4 regions of the Paenibacillus sp. FSL H3-0329 genome follow, and region 1 is predicted to be linked to each of the others. Evidence: predicted binding sites of a transcription regulator. Region 1 holds the regulator's gene; each other region holds the start of a gene.
The links. Region 1 encodes Rex, which represses fermentation and respiration genes when NADH is low (regulators of the CRP and FNR family bind a similar motif). Its sites were predicted from a motif close to TTGTGAAATATTTCACAA; they were not measured.
Positions count from the first base shown of each region.

Region 2: a site for Rex is predicted at 1,222-1,239, ahead of NSQ66_RS03390 (flavocytochrome c). Genes of this name have one in related genera too.
Region 3: a site for Rex is predicted at 2,129-2,146, ahead of NSQ66_RS11535 (DUF1641 domain-containing protein). Genes of this name have one in related genera too.
Region 4: a site for Rex is predicted at 1,513-1,530, ahead of NSQ66_RS15730 (cytochrome ubiquinol oxidase subunit I). Genes of this name have one in related genera too.

Region 1 is NZ_CP150150.1:4,562,038-4,565,254, reverse strand. It holds gene dinG (ATP-dependent DNA helicase DinG) at 1-1,095, shown strand, start outside; gene NSQ66_RS20160 (redox-sensing transcriptional repressor Rex) at 1,226-1,879, shown strand; gene NSQ66_RS20155 (amidohydrolase) at 1,866-3,167, shown strand.
Region 2 is NZ_CP150150.1:768,658-771,874, reverse strand. It holds gene NSQ66_RS03395 (histidine kinase) at 1-1,116, opposite strand, end outside; gene NSQ66_RS03390 (flavocytochrome c) at 1,341-3,131, shown strand.
Region 3 is NZ_CP150150.1:2,679,323-2,682,539, reverse strand. It holds gene NSQ66_RS11545 (SGNH/GDSL hydrolase family protein) at 1-169, opposite strand, end outside; gene NSQ66_RS11540 (NAD(P)/FAD-dependent oxidoreductase) at 334-1,512, opposite strand; gene NSQ66_RS11535 (DUF1641 domain-containing protein) at 1,553-1,996, opposite strand; gene NSQ66_RS11530 (DUF2785 domain-containing protein) at 2,197-3,015, opposite strand.
Region 4 is NZ_CP150150.1:3,583,910-3,587,126, reverse strand. It holds gene NSQ66_RS15730 (cytochrome ubiquinol oxidase subunit I) at 1-1,348, opposite strand, end outside; gene NSQ66_RS15725 (hypothetical protein) at 1,914-3,217, opposite strand, start outside.

The DNA.
Region 1 (3,217 bases):
ACTATGAATCTGACGTTAAGCGACATCATCCGTAAGGGTGATAAAATGCTTAATGAGATGCGTGACCAGGAAAGCCAATCCTCAGCAGACAGTCTTGTTACTGATATTAGCGGTTTATTTAAGGATTTGGCTTCCATACGTGAGCAAGTAAGATTCTTTATGGGGCTGAATGACGATAATGTAGTATATTGGCTGGAGGCAAATGGAAATTACCGCAGCAAATCACTGCAGATGTATGCCGTCCCTGTGGATGTTAGCAGCCAGCTTAAAGAGTTGTTCTTCGATAAGAAAAAAAGCATCGTGCTTACCTCGGCGACGCTGTCTGTAGATAAATCTTTTCAGTTTATGATTGATAATCTCGGACTTAACGAAGCTGCGGAAGAGGGACGTCTAATGACCTCACTCCTTCCATCTCCCTTTAAGTATCGCGAGCAGGCGCTGCTAGTTATACCGCGTGATTTTCCTAGTGTGAAGGGCAGTGTGGGCGATGCTCGATTTGTCGATACACTCGTACAGTCGTTAGCAGAAGCTGCCAAAACAACACGTGGGCGGATGCTGGTTCTGTTTACTTCTTATAAAATGCTGCGTCAGGTATATGATCCGCTTAAAGAGGCTTTGGCCTCACAAGAGATTACGGTGCTTGGTCAAGGCGTGGAAGGTGGCAGCCGGAGCAAGCTGATCCGCCGCTTTCAGGACAGTGCAGCATCCGTTCTGCTGGGGACGAGCAGCTTCTGGGAAGGTGTAGATATTCCAGGTGAAGCACTGACTTGCCTGGCCATCGTGAGACTTCCGTTTCAACCACCGAATCACCCGTTGGCGGAAGCGAAGTCGGAGTTATTGCAGGCCCAGAAGAAGAATCCGTTCATGAAATTATCTGTTCCTCAAGCGGTTATTCGTTTTAAGCAGGGATTCGGAAGACTGGTTCGCACGGCGCAGGATCGCGGAATAGTTATTGTTTATGATACAAGGGTTATTGAATCTCATTACGGGAAGTATTTCCTTTATTCATTGCCTGGTCCCAAAATGGAGCATATGCTGACTGATCAAATGGTCCCCCGCATAGCGGAATGGCTAGAGGATGGCGGCGCTTCTTAAAATGCTCGTCTTCAGTTTAGCTCCTCCTTATCCTTAAGGGCGGTAAGTTACAGTACCGCCCTTAATAAGGAGAGGTATACGTTTGAATATGGATTTTCACAAGAACATTACTATTTTTAGGAGGAAAAATATGAAATCGGATAAAATATCAGAAGCCGTTGTTCGCAGACTACCTGTGTATTTGCGTTTTTTGAATGATCTCCAGAATCGCGAAATATTAACAGTTTCCTCTCAGGAACTTGGACAAAAGCTTGATCTTAATCCCGCACAGATTCGTAAGGATTTAGCGTATTTTGGTGACTTCGGCAGAAAAGGTATCGGCTATGATGTAACGTATCTTATTGAGAAAATCCGTCATATTCTGAAGCTGGATCAACAGCTTAATGTAGCTTTAGTAGGGGCAGGTAATCTCGGACATGCCTTGTCTAATTACAATGCATATCTCAAAGATACTATGAAAATCACGGCTATATTTGATTCGTACGCTCCTAAGGTTGGACGTAAGATCAACTCCCTTACTGTGCAACCAATGGATGAACTAGGCAGCACGATTCGTGAGCAAGGTATTCGCATTGCCATTATTACCGTACCTGATTCAGAAGCTCAAAATGTAGCAGATATTCTCATTTCTTCTGGGATTGAAGCGATTTTGAACTTTGCCCCTGTGATTCTGAAGACACCACCGAATATCCGGGTGCATGCAGCTGATTTTACAACTGATCTGCAAAGTCTTGCTTATTACTTGCGGGATGGAAAGGAAGAAAGCGAACATGAACAGCAATAAAACGATAATTAAGGGCGGGTATTTTCTGACTCCGGGAACGGATGAGCCGGTTCTGAGTGGATATATGACTATTGAAGATGATTTAATCACTTACATAGGAAAAGAAGAGCCTCAGATGGAAGCTGGAGTGCAAGTGGTTGATGGCAGTCGTCTGCTGTTCATGCCTGGACTTGTAAACACACATGGTCATGCGGCGATGTCTTTGCTGCGTGGATATGGAGATGATTTAGCGCTACAAGTGTGGCTTCAGGAGAAAATGTGGCCGATGGAGGAAAAGTTCACCGGTGATGATGTATACTGGGGAACCTCCTTATCTGTATTGGAAATGCTGAAGGGTGGAACTACGACCTTCCTCGATATGTATGATCATATGGACCGAGTAGCTGAGGTAGCTGAGTTATCAGGTATCCGTTCCGTATTGATGCGTGGTGTGATCGGGTTATGTCCAGAGGATGTACAGAATCACAAGCTTGCGGAAGCGATTTCTTTTGCCCGTAACTGGCATGGAAAGGCGGACGGTAGAATTACTACTATGATCTCGCCGCACGCCCCTTATACTTGCCCTCCGGACTTCCTGGTTAAGTTCGTGCAGGCAGCGCATGATCTGGATTTACCGATGCATACGCATATGTCCGAAACGAAACGTGAAGTGGAACAAAATGTGGCGGATTACGGGTTGCGTCCTGTAGCTCACTTAGAGAAGCTTGGAATGTTCACACGTCCCTCGATAGTTGCACATGGTGTTCATTTAAATGATGAAGAGATTGAGATCTTGGCTCGCCATAATGTGGGTGTCTCTCATAATCCGGGCAGTAATTTGAAGCTGGCTAGCGGAGTGGCTCGGGTTACTGATCTTCTAAAAGCTGGTGTGAAGGTGTCTCTTGGCACGGATGGCGCGGCCAGCAACAATAACTTGGATATGTTTGAAGAGATGCGGCTTGCAGCTCTCATTCATAAGGGTGTCAGCGGTGATCCAACGGCTGTTCCAGCTCCAGAAGCTCTACGTATGGCTACAGAATATGGCGCCCAGTCCATCTTTTTAAATAATGTAGGTAGACTTGCTGTTGGGATGAAAGCTGATTTCATTGCAATTGATATAGATCAGCCGCATTTGCTGCCACACACAGATCTGTTGTCTCATGCAGTTTACTCTGCTAGCGCTAAGGATGTTGAGCATGTGTGGGTGAATGGTAAACAGGTCATCAAGCATGGGCAATGCTTAACCCTGGATGAGGAAGCTATCCGGCGTAAAGCGCAAGAAGCCTTCGAAGGTTTATTGAAGCGTTAAGTCTGGATAATAACGAATAAATAATAGGCTGCGACTTTTTGCTTTTAGCA
Region 2 (3,217 bases), 3.1 Mb from region 1:
CCGGAAATACGCGCTAAGCGCTTCCACCATCTCCACCACATTGTCTGCTCCATGTTCCGTTGCCATCCACTGGATCGTATCCAATGTGTTGTATAAAAAGTGCGGCTTGATCTGCTCATGAATCAGTCTGAGTTCCATCTCCTTTCGGTCCTGCTCCACAGCGTATAATTGAACAAGCATGTCATTGAAGCTTCGTCCAAGATCGCCGATCTCATCCGAGCGCGTAACATCTGCTCGTATGGTTTGGTTGCCGTTCTGCACATTTTCCATTACCTGGCGAAGCGACTGAATTGGACGAATAATGGAAGAAGCAAGCAGCACCAGAAAGACGATAAACGCACTACCGATAAGAACGCCTACCAGCAATGCAGTCCGCTGGGTTTTGATCACCGCTAACGATAGACTTGAATTCGGTACTTTGAGTACTAACTTCCAGCCCTCTACATTTTGAATTGGAGCCTCAAATACACTCATGTTCTTCTTATCTGCTGCCTCCTCCGCTCCATCTCCTTCACCCAGCTCTCTGCAATCGACGATAAGCTGGCCTGACTGGTCATATAGCATTACATCTTGAGCAATCTCCTTCATCTTCTTGACGGAGACGGCTGCGGCAATATAAGCTACCTCATCATTCACCGATGGATTAACACGATAAAGAATGACGACGATTTCGGCTGCATTCGCTTTGGATACGATCGGATTGCTCACCACATAATTGGAATCTGAATTCAGCAGTTTTCGATAGTAGGGTCGGTTTAGTATCGAAAAAGGCTTGTCCCTTGCTGACCAGGAATTTCCGTGAATATCCACCACACGTATGGATTCGTACTCTACTTGCTTCTTCGCCTCGAACTTATCGAACTCTTGCAGCAATTCATCTCGTGTCCACTGATGGTCCGAAGCTAGAGAAGCAAGCATGTCTATCTCTCCAATGCGCTGATTAAACCAATAATCAATCTGGTCGCTGCGTGCAGTAACCACTTGCTGCGTTAAGTTCTTATTCAAAGGGACAACCGTATGGTTCATCTCCAAATATATTGTTACAAGCAATGCAACGAACAGCAGCAAGAAGCAGCCTCCTGCGATTAACGTGATTTTTAAGTGAATTGATTTCATTGTAATCATAGCCCTTCACAATATCCGTCTCTTACATGCCCGAAAAAGACAAAAAAACACTAATCTGTGCAAATACATAATGCTGTACTAAATCTATAATAGGTCTTGTGCATATTTTCACATGAAATAACATTCATGTCTAGGCTAGAGATAAAGGATTTGCCTAGCAAATCTTCCTCTCCCTAGTGTATGTAACCAATTCACAACAGAATGAAGGAGATATTATGCGAACTCACACGAAAAAGCTGTTATCTATTCTACTAGTCCTCAGTCTTATGTTCACGCTTGCTGCCTGCGGCGGTAAAGATGCAGAACCCGCTGCAGATGCAAACGGAGTTCAAGTCTTTGAAGGAGTTGGGCAAGGTAAACATGGCGATATTAAAGTACAAGTCTCCTTATTAGATAACAAGATCACTGACATTAAAGTGACAGAGCATAAGGAAAATGAAGTACTTGCAGAACCTGTTTATACGCAGCTCAAGCAAGATGTCATGGCAACTAACAGCGCAAAAGTTGATGCCATTAGCGGATCTACAGTTACAAGCAAAGGATATCTCGAAGCCATTCAAGATGCAATTACGAAGTCTGGACTTACCCTTGTCGCTGGCGCTGCAGTCAGTGGAAGCAAAGACAAAGAAGAAGTCGAGCAAACCTATGATGTTGTCGTCATCGGTGCCGGGGGTGCTGGCTTTAGTGCGGCTATCGAAGCGAAGAGCGCTGGAGCTAATGTAGTTCTGCTCGAGAAAATGCCAGCTGTTGGCGGCAACACATTGATTTCCGGTGGTGAGATGAATGCGCCGGACAACTGGGTTGAACGTGCTCTTGGCATCACTGATGACACGGCTGACTTGTTCTATGATGATACGATGAAAGGCGGAGACAACCTCGGGGATCCAAAGATGGTTCGTATTCTTGCCGACAATGCTCTAGCATCTGCCGAATGGCTGCGCGATGATATCAAGGTAGAGTTCTTACCTGATCATCTGTTCCAATTTGGAGGCCATTCCAGAAAACGTGCGTTGATTCCTGTAGGTCATACAGGTGTTGAATTGATTACTAAGTTAAAAGCCAAAACAGACGCTGATCAAATCACGATCAAAACGAATATGAAAGCCGAAACCTTGCTGAAGGACGAAAGCGGCAAAATAACAGGTGTAACTGCGACTTCGGGTACTGGCGACAAGATCACATTCCATGCGAACAAAGGCGTCATCATCGCTACCGGTGGTTTTGGATCCAATGTAGAGATGCGTAAGAAGTATAACCCTAAAATGGATGAAAAATATATGTCTACCGATACACCAGGATCTACAGGTGACGGTATCGTTATGGCAGAAACGATTGGCGCCAAACTGACAAACATGGAGAGTATTCAAACGTATCCAATCTGTAATCCTGAGACAGGTGTTATTTCCCTGGTTGCAGATTCCCGCTTCGATGGTGCGATCCTGATTAACCAAGAAGGCAAGCGCTTCGTTGAGGAATTAGAACGTCGAGACGTTATTTCTAAAGCAATTCTTGCCCAAACGGGCGGATATACGTATCAATTATGGAACCAAGGTATTGAGGATATCGGTAAAACGATAGAAGTTCATCAAGACGAATACGATCAACTCGTTAAACAAGGCTTGCTCTTTAAAGCCGATACGATTGAGGAGGCAGCTGATTTCTTCAAAATCGACGTGAACACTTTGAAAGAAACGATTAATAAAGTAAATGATTATGCGAAAACAGGTAATGACCTTGATTTCAAACATCGCGGTGGATTGAAATCTCTTGAAAAAGGCCCTTACTACATCGAAAAAGCTGTACCCTCCGTTCACCATACAATGGGCGGCTTGGTGATCGACGAGAAGACTCGCGTATTGAATGAAAAAGGCGAAGTCATCCCTGGGTTGTTCGCTGCAGGTGAAGTAACAGGGGTCATTCATGGTGCAAACCGTCTTGGCGGTAATGCCATCGCTGATATCTTCACATTCGGCCGGATTGCAGGCAAACAAGTTGTAGCAGAGTAATCTTATTTTTTGTGTAACTGCTCTATTAATAAGGTAGACTTAAAAACGTGCAAGATAACTTGTAGAGTGCCGGTTGACTGCTAACT
Region 3 (3,217 bases), 1.9 Mb from region 1:
TGCCACGGTTAATAAAAGTAAGATTCTTCTCTGGATATAAATACCCCAGACGAGCGGCGACCATCATTGCATAACCCACTCCAAGCGATGAAGCGTCTTCATGATTACGTCCCCAGTCTGTTATGCTGTCACCTTGAAACAGAATGACATCGTTTTGTTGGAATATCATAAATGAAATCCTCCTCTAACTACCTCTGTTAATATAACCCAATCTATTATATCAAATACAATGAATACAGCCTACTACGAAACATCAATAATGCAAACATTTCACTAAAAAAACAATAACAAAAACCCCGCTCAGATTCGAGCAGGGTTTAGGGTTAAACTATATTAGTAAGCTAGGCTGAACAATCCTTTAATGTGGGACAAGTAACGAATATTACTTGCTTCCTTCATCAGAGTTGCAGGCAAGCCTTTTAACGGAGTAGAACTTGCACCAACGATGGCTACACCGTCTTTACGGCCTAAGCTAGCAAGCGTACCAGAGTTGATTGGGCTAAAGCTTTCAAACGATTTATTTTTCAAGAAGGCATACAGATTGTATCCGATCAATTCACCCATTTGCCAAGCGATTTGAGCAGTTGGAGGGTATGGACGTCCATCTTCTGCAAAGACCACCGCGCTGTCACCAGCAACGAATACATCTTTGTGAGAAGTGGATTGCAAGAACTCATTCACCGTTGCACGACCGCGGTTAACTTCAAGACCGGATTCGCCGATGAGTGGATTTCCTTGTACGCCACCAGTCCATACAAACGTGTTAGCAATAATTTTTTGACCGTCTTTCAAGTCAATCGCATTGCCTTCTACATTCGTAACAGGAAGACCTGTCAAGAATTGAACACCACGTTTTTCCAAGCTTGCTACAGCACGTTCGATCAATGCATCTGGCAATACTGGAAGGATTTTAGGACCTGCTTCAACGAGCATAAGCTTAATTTCTTTAGGATCAACGCCATATTTTTTAGTAAGTGTAGGCAATACATCCGCGATTTCACCAACAAGCTCAACACCTGTTAAGCCGCCGCCACCGATCAGGATGTTTGCATCTGCTTCATTTTTCGATTTCGCATATTCACGAATACGATCCTCAATATGTTGATGAATTTTGTTAGCATCTGCAGCTGATTTCAATACCATACTGTATTGTTCAAGCCCTGGAATGCCAAAATAAGCTGTAGTGCTGCCAAGACCTACAACAAGCGCATCATAAGTAAGTGTCACACCATCAGAAAGAACAATTTGTTTGTTCTCCACAGAAAATGAATTAACCTTCGCGATTTTCAGGTCAATATCTTTACCTGCGAAAAGCTTAGTTAGAGGCATAGCAACAGCACCCTCTGCAACACTACCTGCTGCAAGACGATGCAATTCTGTGATGATTTGGTGGGTAGGATACTGATTAACTACAGTAATTTTAGCTTCATCTTTTTTGAGATACTTGCGTACGGTTAAGGCGCTTAGTAGACCACCATAACCTGCTCCTAGAATGACAATATGTTTAGACATGATGTTTCCTCCGTCCCTTACGAATAAGATATGAAAATGATTATTTCTGCTTACTGCGTTCTCCAGCAACTTGAAGGTATGCATTTACGAAACGGAAAAGCTTTTGTGCTTGTGGATCTTTCAACAACTTCATAAGACCAAAAAGACCAATAACTTCGTTACTTTCATTCGCACGATCTTTTGCTTCGATCACTGTAGCTGCCATATTCTTCGCGGAATGCACTACAGGTTCAGCAAGTTCTTTAATTGCACTTACCGTATCACTTTTCAAGACATCATCCGCTGCGACAGTTTGCACAAAGTCATAGGACTTTGTAAGCACGCCAACAAGCTCAGTTAATTTTGGCAGCTGTTCCACCAAGACTGTTAATGATTCCTGAACTTCTGGTTTCAAGAGCTGCTCTAGAACATCCATTTGTTCCTTGCTAACAGCTACTTTTGGTGATTCTTGTTCAGGTTGTGTTTGAGTGATTGATTCTGACATATCCAAATCTCCTCTGCAATAAGCTTTGCTGCTTAATAGTAATGAAAAACATAAGAACTTTTAACGCCATATTTCTATTATAGCACTTATCAAGTTATAAATGTCACAAAGTTTTTGAATTTCCATAAAATTTTGTGATTTTTATTACATTATAATAAATTATTTAAATTACCAGTGTTAATTAAAACCGTTTGAGTGAATTAATGTACAAATTCATTCAAATTCTTCTCAGTTTTCAATAAAACATCCACAATGTCCATATTCTTCTCTGTTAGAAGTAACCTGAAATAAAGAGAACGCAGGAAGTTCTTTGTATTTATTCGAGTAACGTACTGGCTGTGGCTTCTAGGCCAACTGCCACATTGCGCCAAGTTGAGAATCCAATCGGTTATAGACTGCTGTGGAAGTAAATGATGATCGATGATTGTAACTATAATAGTAGCAATCCGTTCATCTTCTTCCTCCCTGAATATGTATTGATCGTTATAAAGCATCTTTTGAACAACTGTCAGAACCTCTTCCCGCACCTCGGCATCACTCTCCGAGCATAAAACCAGCTCATCCAAGGCGTCTGCGCCATGTGCTGCTGCGTGTGCCCAGCCTTCTTTTTCCATATAACCTCTTAAATCCCGTTCTTCCTTATAATAACGAATTAAACCCTGCTTCACCTTTGTAAATTCAGAGCTATCCAATATAGCCTTTTCCCTATTCCGCTGGAGAATAAGAGCAACAACCAATACAGAAAATGTTCTTGTATACACCGTCTGATCTTCTTTGTTCCCAATGTGATAAAACAGATGCTGCTCGTCAAGGAGTATCCACAGCAGTTCACGAAGCTCCGCATCATTAAACCAATGTTTCTCATTAATCCATTTGTAGAATGTGGAATAAATCAATTCATCACGCAGCACAGGCTCGGGATCTCCTAAATGCTCAAGCATCAACTTCACATAATCCTTTATGTCCTGTCCACTTCTAAGCTCGTAGTCATTCTCTTCGATTCTTTGTAAATCTATCATCAATCGTTCTCTACTATTAATCAATTTATCCACCCTTTCATTCACCGTGTTTTTACATATCCTAATATCCTAATTTATGTCCTATTTTTTGACAACAGGGTATTCAAGATTAACTTCAATAAATTTTATCATTGACGAATTTTATAGGCTGTGTTATTTTGAGTTAGTAACATTTAGTTAGTACATTTACAAATATCAGGTG
Region 4 (3,217 bases), 980 kb from region 1:
TTTCCGTAGATTGATTAGGATGATCCTTCATCCATTTCTCCATCTCAGCTTCTGCCGGATTATTGTTGAACAAGCGTCTTAGCACGATTACACACATACTGCCGAGAACGATGTACAAGAGCAATAAGGCGAAGAATATAATTCTTACATTCGGTGAAGACGTGGCCGCCTCCTCAACACGCATATATCCACGGATAATCCACGGCTGTCGGCCAACCTCTGCATAAAACCAGCCCAGCTCAACAGCCAGAAAAGCGAGGGGGGCGCTCAGTGCGATGATGCGAAGCATCCACTTGTTAAGCTCATTACGCTTTTTCCAGAACACAAACAGAAAATATAGGAACGAAATCGCGAGCAGAGTAAATCCGATTCCGACCATTAAATCAAACAGATAATGAACGAGAAGTGGTGGCCATTCTTCCTTGGGGAATTCCTCGAGCCCCGTCACCTCTGCATTAAAGTCTCCAAAGGCCAGGAAGCTGAGCAGCTTCGGAAGATGAAGAGCCCCTAGAACTTCATGCTCTGCATTCAGCCATCCCAATAGAACCAAATCCACCCTGCTACTCGTCTCAAAATGCCACTCTGCCGCTGCAAGCTTCTCTGGCTGATGCTCGGCCAAAAACTTGGCGGACACATCACCGGCTAACGTGTTCAGCAAACCGAATAGTAAAACGACCGCCATCATGAGATTTAAAGATTTTTTGTGGTATGCGGACACACCTTTTCTCAGCATCGCGAAGGCTGCAATCCCGGCTAACAAGGCAGCTCCTGTTAAATAGGCCGAGCTTAATACATGGAACACTTTGGAGAACGTCGCCGTATTCAGCATCGCTTGCACCGGGTTAATCGCTGTGAATTGGCCTGCTTCCATGACAAAGCCTTCAGGCTGGTTCATGAATCCGTTCACCGTCGTAATAAAAACGGCAGACATGCCTGCCCCGGCGACAATCGGTATCGTCAGCAGCCAATGGGTATATGGATTTTTGAACCGATCCCACGTATACAAATAAATGCCCAGGAAGATAGCCTCGAAAAAGAACGCGAACACCTCCATGAATAACGGAAGTGCAATGACATTCCCAGCCAGTTTCATAAAATTCGGCCATACCAGGGCCAGCTGTAGTGAAATCGCTGTACCGGTCACAACACCAACCGCCACAGAAATGACAAATCCTCGAGACCACCTCTTTGCCATAAGTGTATAATGGGGGTCTTTCTTCCGGATCCCGATGAACTCTGCTATAGCGATCATTAGCGGTATACCGACGCCAATCGTCGCAAAAATAACGTGGAACCCGAGAGTCAAGCCTGTCACTAGCCTGCTCCATAGCACCGTATCAATTGCCATTCTTTACTGCTCCCTTCAAAACTCTGTTCATTTTTCGTCTTAAGTTGATACTTATGATTAGGCCCGCTAACTGTAGGCTGCATTCAATATCAGGTTTAGCAAGGCTCAGCGACATCGTTTCCTGTTCGTTTTAGTATGACATTCCTCGTTCTTTGCTATGTAAAAAGAGAAATATTTCACAAAGCAAGAGTTGGCGAACCTGATTTACCTGTTACTGAGCAGTCAAATTAATAACGTGGCCTAATAATTAAAGTTATCTTATCTTAAATTTTAAGTATTTCAATCATCGACATCTCTTAATCCCTAAACGTTCAAGAAAGGGACAAATCTTTCTAACAACTCAGTGAATAACACAAAAAGCACCCGAAGGAGCTATTGATTGATTAGCGTATATGTGATGTCACAAGTTTCCTCCTACTTCGATGCTAACAAAAAAACGAAATTTTCTCATTTTAAGCCGTAATATACCCCCTTTTTGCAACAAAAAAACACTGACTTAAATCATCAGTGTTTTTGAATTCAAGCTAATTTCATCTTCGTCATGACAAATCTTGAACTGCCACCATCATTTAGTACGACCGTAGAAAAAAGAATACCCATCTGACTTCCCGAGTTTAGTCGTCTCCGTTCCGTCCACTAGCTTGACCGCTTTCAGCAACGATACAATTTGCGTATTCATTAGCTTTGCATCAAATTTGTCCATCTCTCTGTTGTCACTATCCACGAGCAGATAGTCGGGCATTGGAATGAATCCAATCACCGGTATCCCTGCTTCAAATAAGGGCTGACTCTCTCCAAACTCAAACTTGTTATGTCCACGCAATAATACAGTACGTGTGCTATCTGTCTTTTCAATAGCCTTCAGCCAAATGGCTGCCATCATTTCATTGCCTGCATACGTATATTCTGTACTTATTTGTCCAGTTGGACCATAGTGACCCGTATCATCGTCCTTCCACTCCATGCTGCCTAAATGCTCAACCGTAATTCCAGCTACAGCTTTTAAATGGCCATTCTTGCCATCCCAGAGCTCTCGATGCCCCTCCATCCAGGTGGAAGTTGCCTGAGAGGACCCTTTGAACTCCGGTAATCTAAAATGCCCTGTCACAAAAGCGAAAATCATCGTACGTTCCGGCTGCTCCTGCTGTAAGTAACGAATCATAGACAGCATACCCACAGCGCCATTCTCCTCCACTACATTTATCCCATCCGTATGGGTATTTACGATAATCGCTTCGTCTTTATTCTTACCGTCAATCTTCACATAAAAGGATTCTGTTGGGGCATCTTTTTGTATTTCCGCTTCTAAAATAACCGTACCTTCTTTATGCTCTTGAGCTGCGCTGATCACCTTTTTCCCTTCCGTTTCATTAACCCAGATTGCAGGGATTCCTGCATAATCGGTGGTAAAAGGCACATATTGCTCTTCAACCTTATCGTCAGATACCCCTTTCCAGACTAAAACAACAGCTTTTACGCCCATTTCCGTCGCTTGCTCCAATTTAGCTTCTTTTAAAGCTGTAGTGAGGACCAGATCGCCTTCATTTGGGGCAATTTGGTTGTCCATTGGAGATGAAGCCCGCATATTCATAACGATCCCACTTGGAAAATTTCTAAAATTCTCAATTTCAATGACAGCAATTTTTCCACTGGCCTGGCCATATTCACCACGCTTCGTATACACCAGCTCCCCTGTCACACCTTTTTCGTCAGTTTCCCCGGAATAGGGAAAAGCTGAAGAGACATGAATTGCCTGCTGATCAATCATTAAAGCACTGTTCTTTTCTTCCCATCGGTCAAAAGTATAGCGATCACGATATACTTGCAGCCCCATATCCGTTACCTGCTGCTCCAGCCAAGCAATAAACT